DNA from 3 places in the Colwellia sp. E150_009 genome. Region 3 is predicted to be linked to each of the others. Evidence: predicted binding sites of a transcription regulator. Region 3 holds the regulator's gene; each other region holds the start of a gene.

Region 1 (3,291 bases), on a different contig from region 3:
TCTCATCTTAGTCAGCAATTTCTAGAACAAACGGTGACAAGCCAACTAGCCAATTTAGAATCAAAATATCAGCAAAAAAACTTACAAGTTGCAATGCTTGTTACTGATATTCGTAGTGCCGAAATTCGGGCTATAGTGGGTGACAGACAAAGTGGTTATGCAGGGTTTAACAGGGCAATGACGGCTAAACGTCCTGTTGGTTCATTAATTAAACCTGCAATATACTTAGCAGCATTAGAACGTTATGAACAATTCAACTTTGCAACGTTATTGGCAGACGAACCTATAACTCTGACGAATGGCGTTGAGATTGTTAATGAAAAGGGGGCTAAAAAAGCAAAATCATGGAAACCTCAAAATTATGATGGAAAATATCGTCATCAAGTACCGCTAATTGACGGTTTAGTTAATTCACTTAATATTCCAACGGTTAATTTAGGCATGGCTTTAGGGCTTGAAAATGTTGCGAATGTTATTCATATGCTCGGTTTTGACGAGGATATTGTTATGCGTCCATCAATATTACTAGGTGCACTAAATATGTCACCAATGCAGATAAACCAAATGTATTTGGCACTAGCAAACCAAGGATATGCAGAGCAGACACACGCGATAAATACGGTTACTTCAAGCAAAGGAGATACTTTATGGCAATATAAACCGACTAATGCGCAGGTGATTTCAACTAATGCTGTATATTTAATGGATTATGCTTTGTCTGAGGTAACAAAAACAGGTACGGCAAAATCACTTAGTTGGCGTTTGAAAAATAATCAATTGGCAGGGAAAACAGGCACAAGTAATGATTTACGCGATAGTTGGTTTATAGGTTACGATAATAATAATTTAGTAACAACATGGGTTGGCAAAGATGACAACAAACCAACGGGATTAACAGGCAGTAGTGGCGCTTTGGTTTTGTTTGCTGATTATATGAAGCAACAAGGTGTTATTAATAGACAAATGCCTAAACCTGATGCAGTAGCCATGACCGTATTTGAAATAGAAACAGGACACGCTGTTCAGTCGCATTGTGCTAATACTATTAATTACCCTGCTATTTCTGCAGGAATTATATTACAAAAAGGCTGTTTACAACCAAAGGTTGATGAACGCTCGTGGTTTGAAAGGTTATTTAGCGATTAGTAACACAGTTAGGTGGGCAAACAGTTAATAGTGATAATAAATTGGCTGTGGGGTAAAGTTTGATATTACACAATAAAAATACTGTTTTTATGTACAGTTTGTGATTTGTTGTGTTATTGTTTAGCTTAGTAAATGTAAAAACTTATGTAATAACCGTACTAACTTAACACAATAAATGTGCAATAAACTTTATTGTGGTTCTCTTTAATTATGACTAAGGAATTATAATGGCAGTTGAAAGTCGATTCGTCGTCATTAGACACGGGGTGGAGGCAAAAACATTTATGGATAAGAAATCAGCAGATGAATATGACAAAATGTTAGATATGGCTGATAATTTAGCTGATGTCTTTGCACAATCCCCCATAGATCTTAGTGATAGCGCTAGCGAAGAACTAAGTATTTATTTGGCTCAACATCGTGATGATGTATTAGTTGCATTACTTGCGAAAAAACCAAGTAATAAAGCGCCAATAAAAAAAGCAGCAAAAACGGCTAAGAAAAACGCAGAAGCTGCTGAAAAGGCTGTTGATGATAAAAATGCTGCAAAAGAACAGGCACCTAAATCGCCTAAGTTAAGTAAAGCGAGTTAATCGTTTTAAATAAAGTCACAGCATGATGATGGAATATAATCTTGTACGCAGTCGTCGTAAGACACTGTCTTTGCAGATAAAAAGTGGGAAAATATATGTTAGAGCACCTTACCATGTAGATGAGCAGTATATTGACTCATTTATTAAGAAAAAAAAAGCATGGCTGAAAGCTAAAATATCAGAGCAAAAACAAACGGTTGATTTGTGCTGTGATTTTACTCAAGGATCTAACTTATATTTATTTGGTCAACTTGTTACATTGAATATTGTGGCTGCAGATGTAAATACACGGTCAAATGTTACTTTAAGGACATTAGAAAATGGTCAGCAAGCGCTCACTATTACCTTGTCTCAACGTATTCAGCGTAATTTGCATACACCGTTGCAATGGGCTATTGCGATAAAAAGTCAGCTTGAATGTTATTTTGCACAGCAAGCTGAAAAAATAATTCCCCCTAAAGTCAGTTATTATTCAACTCTAACTGGGCTTAATCCTACTTTAATTAAAATAAGAAAATACAGCGCCCGATGGGGCAGCTGTAATAGCAAAGGAGAATTAAGTTTTAATTATTTATTAATGATGCTGCCATTAGATGTTATCGACTACGTTATTGTGCATGAGCTTTGTCATTTACAACATTTAAACCATTCTAAAGATTTTTGGCAGTTAGTTACCCAATACTATCCTCAGCAACTTGCAGCGAAGCAGTGGATAAAGACTCACCAATCGGCTTTACATTGGCAAATGCCTTAGTTTATATATCTGTTTTACTAATGCTTCAATTTCTCTATATGCATCGTTAAGAGACTTCTCATGTCTTGCATCAGCGAACTCTTGATACTCAGCTTTAATCTCATAAAATTCATCTACTCCTAAATACTTACCTACTATTTCGATATGTGGCCCTAGGTGATTCATTTTCTCTCTTACGCCGCCTATTTCAAAACCAAATTCGCCACAAGAAGAAAGAAGAATAAGTTTTTTACCTGACATTATCGGCTCTATAGGAAAGTCACCTCTATCTAAATCAAAAGTAAATGTTTTATTAATGCGTACTACTTGGTCAAACCAAGCTTTAAGTACCGCAGGCATACCGTAGTTGTACATGGGGGAAGAAATGACAATGATGTCAGCTTGATACACCTCATCTATTAATGTGTCAGACAAAGTCAAAAGCGTTTTTTGTTCTACAGTCCGCTTTTTATCGTCTGTAAACACAGCAGCAATCCAATCTTGGTTGATAAAATCAGGAGGGTTTAGCCCTAAATCTCTATAAATAACTTTATCTTCATTATTTAAGGTACGCCATTTGTTGATAAAATGAGCTGCAAGAGATTTTGAAATTGAATTGTATTCTTTTATATCGTTATCAGTTCTTCTTGCGCTTGAATCTATATGTAAAATCGTTGTCATGTTTTTTTATACTCATTAGTTCAGTAAGTTGTAGATATATTTTGATAGTCCTACTACTTATTGACAAACGATGAATACTACCTTATAGATGAATTAAACTTATCTATAAAGTGGTATTTCAATATGCATTCTCGACTT
Region 2 (3,291 bases), on a different contig from region 3:
GACGAGCAAGATATTATTAATGCCGGCTTAGATTTACACACAAATGATGAACAGTGGGTGTTTTCTGTTTTTGGTAAAAATTTAACTAATGAAGTTAAACACGGTAGTGATACGCAACTTTCTTTCGGTACTTTCTCTCCACTATCAAAAGGAAGGATAATAGGACTTGAAGTAACTTATTTTATGGAATAAATAATATAGGATCAGCTTCCAAACCAATAGAGTAATGTCGAACGTTTAAGCTAATTGAACGCTCTTTAGAATGTACATAATAGGTCACAATGCAAGTTATGGCCTATTATGTAGGAGTTTTTAAAAGAGTTACACCTTACTTACTTCTAAATTCGATTGATATTGTTAAATCATACCATGACTACGATCATTCAATTGATATGCTTGTTCACTTCAAATCAAAAAGGTTAAGGATATTATTCAGATTTTTTAAAAAAGTTAAATATAAAATGTTCAGTAATTAAATTAATATACACCCGAGCCATCAAATTACTAAATAACTAACAGATGCTTGATAAAGATAAAGCATAGCAATATTATTCTGCTGCTTCAGCCACTTTTGGTTTAGCTTCTTTATCTTCTGTTTTAACAACCTTACTTAAAAACATTTCTCTTAATTTAACATCAATATCTTTAGCCATTTCTGAGTGTTCTTCTAAATATTTAGTGGCATTTGCTTTACCTTGACCAATACGTTCACCATTACAGCTATACCAAGCGCCCGCTTTTTCCACAAAGCCATTTTGAACACCTAAATCAATTAATTCACCTAAGCTGTTAATACCTTGTCCATAAAGAATTTGAAATTCAGCTTGTTTAAAAGGTGGCGCTATTTTATTTTTAACCACTTTGACGCGCGTTTCATTACCTACAATTTCATCACCATTTTTAACCGCACCAATTCGCCTAATATCTAAACGAACAGAGGCATAAAACTTCAAAGCATTACCACCTGTTGTTGTTTCAGGACTGCCAAACATTACACCAATTTTCATACGAATTTGGTTGATGAATATTAGCATGGTATTAGATTTTTTTAAGTTTGCCGTAAGCTTACGCATTGCTTGTGATAACATACGTGCTTGCAGCCCCATATGAGAGTCTCCCATATCACCTTCAATTTCAGCTTTTGGCGTTAATGCGGCGACTGAATCGACAACAATGATATCAATAGCACCAGAACGCGTTAACATATCACAAATTTCAAGGGCTTGTTCACCCGTATCAGGCTGAGATACAAGTAATTCATCAATATTAACACCAAGCTTCCCCGCATAAACAGGATCAAGTGCATGTTCAGCATCAACAAAAGCACACACTTTACCTTCACGTTGCGCTTGCGCTATTACTTCTAATGTTAATGTTGTTTTACCGCTAGACTCAGGTCCGTAAATTTCCACGACACGACCAAAGGGTAAACCACCTGCACCCAGCGCAATATCTAATCCTAGAGACCCCGTAGAAATAGTTTCAACATCCATTGTAGTATTATCGCCAAGCTTCATTATTGAACCTTTACCGAACTGTCTTTCAATTTGGCTTAAGGCTGCTGCTAGTGCTTTTTCTTTATCTTCTTTCATGTTTTACTCCGCTGACAACGTCAGTAATGTCGTTTTGATATAGCAAGTATACTGTATGGTCGTACAGTATCAAGTTTTTTTACAATTTATTTTTTTTATTAATTAAAAATCAAATGATGATAACTTTAAGTTACTGATAATAATAAATTTTATAGCATTTTATAACTTTTTAAAATTTTCTATCAAAAAGTTATAACGAGAATAATAATGACAAAAAAAGCGCTGAACATTTCTGTAAAGCGCTTTATATATTTTCTGTAGTTGCTATATTTATATATTTTTTGTAGTTACTATATTAGTTATGCTTTTTTCTAGATAGAGACAAACCAATTAATGATAGAGCTAAAATAGCTATTGATGAGGGTTCAGGTACAGAAACAGAGCCCACTTTTAATGCTGAATATTGTATAGTGCCACCTGCTGTTAAAATTTCACCAAAACCGTTACCGAAGAAGGTTACTGAAGTAAAGGTAGCTGAATCATCAATCGCCCCCACAAAGAATGCAGCCCCATTTGCTCCACCAGCTGCCGTTGCAGGGTTATCAGAAGCTTGAGTAGCACTGGCAACTTTAATTGCTGCTCCACCATCAAAACTAATAAATAACTCAGATGTAAAACAACAAGTTGCCCAATCACCTACTTCAAAACCTAATGCATTTATTGCACTATTAAAAGTAAAAGTTAACCCAGAGCCTGCACCAGTACCGTCTCCATTATCCTCAGGGTCTATTTTTATCATTTGACCTGTAGAGTTACTATAACTAGAACTATAAACACCTGCTGAATTACCATCTGATGTCGTGATAGTAAAATCTGGTTGTACCCAAGAACTACCAGAAGATATGCCTGTTAGTGTTGTTGAGCTTACTGAACCACCAGCATTAGTAACCGTTGATAAAAACTGACTTTGACCATTAGTAATTGTGTCGTAGTAATCAATAATGGTGGCTTGTGAAGCGCTCGCTATAAAAAATAAGGAAATAGAGAATGTTTTAATTGCTTTGTTTATCATAAAATAATGCCCTGTTAGTATTGTTGTTTATTAATCGCCTACTCAAAGATAAGCAAAAAGTATTCCAAAACAAAAAGCAAACTTAACCAACTGAAAACAAATATTTTTATTTTTAAATATTCATTTGCGTTATATTAGGTGTAAAATAAACTGACATTACTGTTTATCACCTCATATTAAAAATAGGTATATAATCAAACATTAACAATATAATATTAAATGAAATAAACAACCTTCCAAATAGTACCTTTTACCAATGACTACCAGCCAAGATTTATCACAACACACCCCTATGATGCGCCAGTACCTTACCATTAAGGCTGAATTTCCTAATATTTTAATTTTTTATCGTATGGGCGATTTTTATGAGCTATTTTTTGATGATGCGAAAAAAGCGTCTGATTTATTAGATATATCTTTAACAGCCCGAGGTAAAACAGGGGGTAATGCTATTCCTATGGCCGGGGTTCCTTACCATGCAGTAGAGAATTATTTAGCTAAATTAGTGCAATTAGGTGAGTCTGTTGCTATTTGCGAACAAATTGGTGATCCTGCAACAAGCAAAGGCCCTGTTGAGCGAAAAGTGGTGAGAATTATAACGCCAGGTACGGTCAGTGATGAAGCGCTATTATCAGACAAACAAGACAATTTAATTGTTGCCATCGTTGAAAATAATTCTCGTTCTAA
Region 3 (3,291 bases):
AGCGATGAGTATAATGACAGGAATTGCAGTCCAGAGTATTTCTACTGTTGTGCTTTCATGAAAATCAGCCGCTTTTGCACCTTTTGATTTGCGATGAAAGAACATTGACCAAAACATAGCACCAAATACGACAATACCAATGGCGGTACAAATGTACAGGGCTAGCATATGTAAACCGTATACTTCCCTACTAACCGCAGTTACTCCTTTGGTCAGATTTATCTGTGCCTCCGACCAAGCTGAACAAGAAAAAAAGCTTGTAAAAAAAAGCCCGATTCCCATCCACCAACATTGATTACTTTTACTCACTCAACCTCTCCTCTATCAATACCTATTCATTGAAAATAGCTTGGTTAGCATTTTCTTTAAAACAGGGTATAGAAAACAGAAAGCAGCAATGTACATCACAACTCATTGAACTGATTATCTGTTAATTTAGTTATTATTATTTTCTAATTAAGCGCTTATTAATTAGTAAAGCACATCATTTAAATTTTATTAAATTAACCGACGTAAATAGCCAACTCATCTATGGTGAATAGTTAAACATTCGGTATAGGCATAGAATCAACGTATTGACGTCTTTTTATACAGTTTTGCTAGTTATTTTTTGTTCAACCTCCCCTTAAGAATCGCTCAAAACTTGATCTAGGTCAAACAATTATTATGATAAAAGTCAAAAGGATGCCAGTTTTTCAACTAGAGTATTAACTCAAAAACAAGCCTACCTCTTGACAGATATAGGCTAGGGATATTCTACCTATAAATAAAATAAAAAAATGAATAAGAGGTACAACAACTAACTGGGATTATTAGGAGTTTAGTAGAAGAAAATTGAGAAAGAGCGCATAAAAAGAGATAAACCGAGAATACAAAAACGCATTATCGCTAAAAAATTTAGCGATAATTCATATAATCAATATATAGATTAAGCAGATGAATAATATCAGTTTCATTAATTAGGTGATCTACTTTATACGCAGAAAAAACAGCCAAATACAAGGCATTTATTTTAATAACTAGTTGTTCTAATTATTAAATATTAATAACGTCGTAGTTGGTTGTTTTAACCAGTAGAAATGATCACATAGTTAGTGAGATTGGTATAAAATCAGTTTTAGTGAAAAATACTACATCCAATTTCCATTACGAATAACACCAACAGCTAGCCCTTCAATATTAAATTCTTGACAGGTAAGATCTACTTTTATTGGTTCAAAACTTTCATTTTCAGCATGTAAATAAACAATATTACCATCACGTTTAAAACGCTTAACAGTGACATCATTCTCAACTCTTGCAACAATGACTTGACCATTTTGTACATCAGTCGTTTGATGCACCGCCAATAAATCGCCATCTAAAATGCCAATATCTTTCATGCTTTCACCATTTACCCGAAGTAAATAATCGGCGGCAGGATGAAACAAGTTCCCACTCATTTGGTAATGATCTTCAACATGCTCTTGAGCTAATATAGGTTCACCTGCTGCAACTCTACCAATAAGTGGTAGTCCTGCTTCTTCAATAAATTGCTCGGCTAACCGTATACCGCGGGAAGTCCCAGGTATCATTTCAATATACCCTTTTTTTGCTAAGGCTTTTAAGTGTTCTTCTGCAGCATTCGCTGATTTAAAGCCAAAAAAGTCTGCAATTTCAGCCCGCGTTGGGGGCATACCTGTTTCTTGAATATTTTCTTTAATAAGATCAAAAATTTGTTGTTGGCGGCTCGTTAAAGGCTTTAATTCATTTATCATTGACATACGCTTTTCCTTTCTAGGCAAAGTCCTGTATTTATTTACAACTGTCAGTATATACAGCAACAAAATAAATGCAAGGCTTTAGTCATATACCCACACCACCTCATCAAGGTCTAAATTTAATAGAAATGACTAAAAAATATCTTTTATATCTTTGTTGTCTTATTCGTTATATCGTTAAGCATTACTAACATATAACGAGGAATAAATATGAATAAGAAACTTTCATTTATGGCTTTATCACTTACAGCATTATTAAGTTTAGGTGCTTGTAGTGATGATAAGCCCAAAACAACTGGTGAAAAAGTTGACGAGGCTATTTCAAAAACTAAAGATGTTGCTAAAGACCTTGGCGAAAAAGCCAAAGATGCGGGTGAACAGGCTAAAGAGGCTGCTATTGATGCTACCGAAAAAGCTAAAGAAATAGCAAGCGATGCGGGTGATAAGGTTAAAGAAGCAGCCAAAGGTGCTACCGAAAAAGCAAAACAGATGGCAACTGACGCTGGAGATGCAATTGAAGATGCCTGTGAAAAGGCTAAAGAAAAACTAGATGTAAAAGATACTGATTGCTAATTTTTAAAGTATAGATTATACCTACCGTAAGTAATAAAATTCCATCACTACAACACTATCTACTATAATAACCAATAGTAAGTAGTGTAGTGAAGGTGTTCAGAAAAACGGGGTTATTTCAGTAAAAACTCAGCAAATCTTAAGATAAGTTTGCTATGTTATTTACTTAATATATCAAAATGGAGAAGGTTGATCTTTCAACGCTAATTAATTCAACCATCGCCCTTGAAAATAAAGTGAACAGAGAAATAATTGTTCGTGTAAATGAACAATGCCCCGCAATTCATACTAATGAATTTGCATTAACAACCATACTGAAATATTTAATCAATAATGCTATTTTCTATAGCCCTAATTCAACCCCCATTATTATTTCTTCTGAACCTGAGTTAGCGCCTCTGCACATTAAAATAAGTATTGCTAACATCAGTAATATTGATTACTCAAAAGAAGATTTAAGTCTTTTTTTTGAGCCTTTAAAAACACTCCAACCTTACTCATCACACTAAACCCCAATAAAGCAAACAATTAAATCACATTCAGTTTAATTTCGACTGATAATCAGTTTTTCCTAAGCTTAACTTAAGCTTTCTTCTTTACTATATCTTCGTAGTCGTTATTCCACGTCTTGATGATCAGGGCTAATTGCAAGCTTACTACTCGTCAGGCAAATGTAGAAGGTTAATATAGTGAAAGCATTTATTTTATATTTTAAACACCGTTCTTTAACTACTAACCAATTATTATTACTTACCTGTAGTTATATTGTATTTGTTTTAAATAGCCCCTTTTTAAATAAAGCTGTGACTGCTGTTACAGCATTGCAAGACTACAATGTATTGTTTCTACTCTCGTTACCTATTTTTTTACTGTCATTGAGTATAATTATACAAGGAGTTTTAGCGTTTAAGTTAATAATAAAACCCCTGTTAATACTAACGATACTTAGTTCATCTTT

What was found. The regulator LexA, encoded in region 3, represses DNA repair genes until DNA is damaged. The targets are predictions, from matches to a motif close to TACTGTATNNNNATACAGTA.
Region 1: a site for LexA is predicted at 1,226-1,245, ahead of ACE1OF_RS03190 (YebG family protein). Genes of this name have one in related genera too.
Region 2: a site for LexA is predicted at 1,642-1,661, ahead of recA (recombinase RecA). Genes of this name have one in related genera too.

What each region holds. Positions count from the first base shown of each region.
Region 1 is NZ_JBHFOM010000004.1:83,974-87,264, reverse strand. It holds gene mrcB (penicillin-binding protein 1B) at 1-1,146, shown strand, start outside; gene ACE1OF_RS03190 (YebG family protein) at 1,374-1,739, shown strand; gene ACE1OF_RS03185 (M48 family metallopeptidase) at 1,762-2,493, shown strand; gene ACE1OF_RS03180 (FMN-dependent NADH-azoreductase) at 2,473-3,153, opposite strand; gene ACE1OF_RS03175 (LysR family transcriptional regulator) at 3,277-3,291, shown strand, end outside.
Region 2 is NZ_JBHFOM010000003.1:101,886-105,176, reverse strand. It holds gene ACE1OF_RS02545 (TonB-dependent receptor) at 1-192, shown strand, start outside; gene recA (recombinase RecA) at 549-1,592, opposite strand; gene ACE1OF_RS02535 (PEP-CTERM sorting domain-containing protein) at 1,888-2,604, opposite strand; gene mutS (DNA mismatch repair protein MutS) at 2,861-3,291, shown strand, end outside.
Region 3 is NZ_JBHFOM010000026.1:38,058-41,348, reverse strand. It holds gene coxB (cytochrome c oxidase subunit II) at 1-309, opposite strand, end outside; gene lexA (transcriptional repressor LexA) at 1,131-1,757, opposite strand; gene ACE1OF_RS12370 (hypothetical protein) at 1,971-2,333, shown strand; gene ACE1OF_RS12365 (hypothetical protein) at 2,513-2,842, shown strand; gene ACE1OF_RS12360 (phosphoethanolamine transferase) at 3,023-3,291, shown strand, end outside.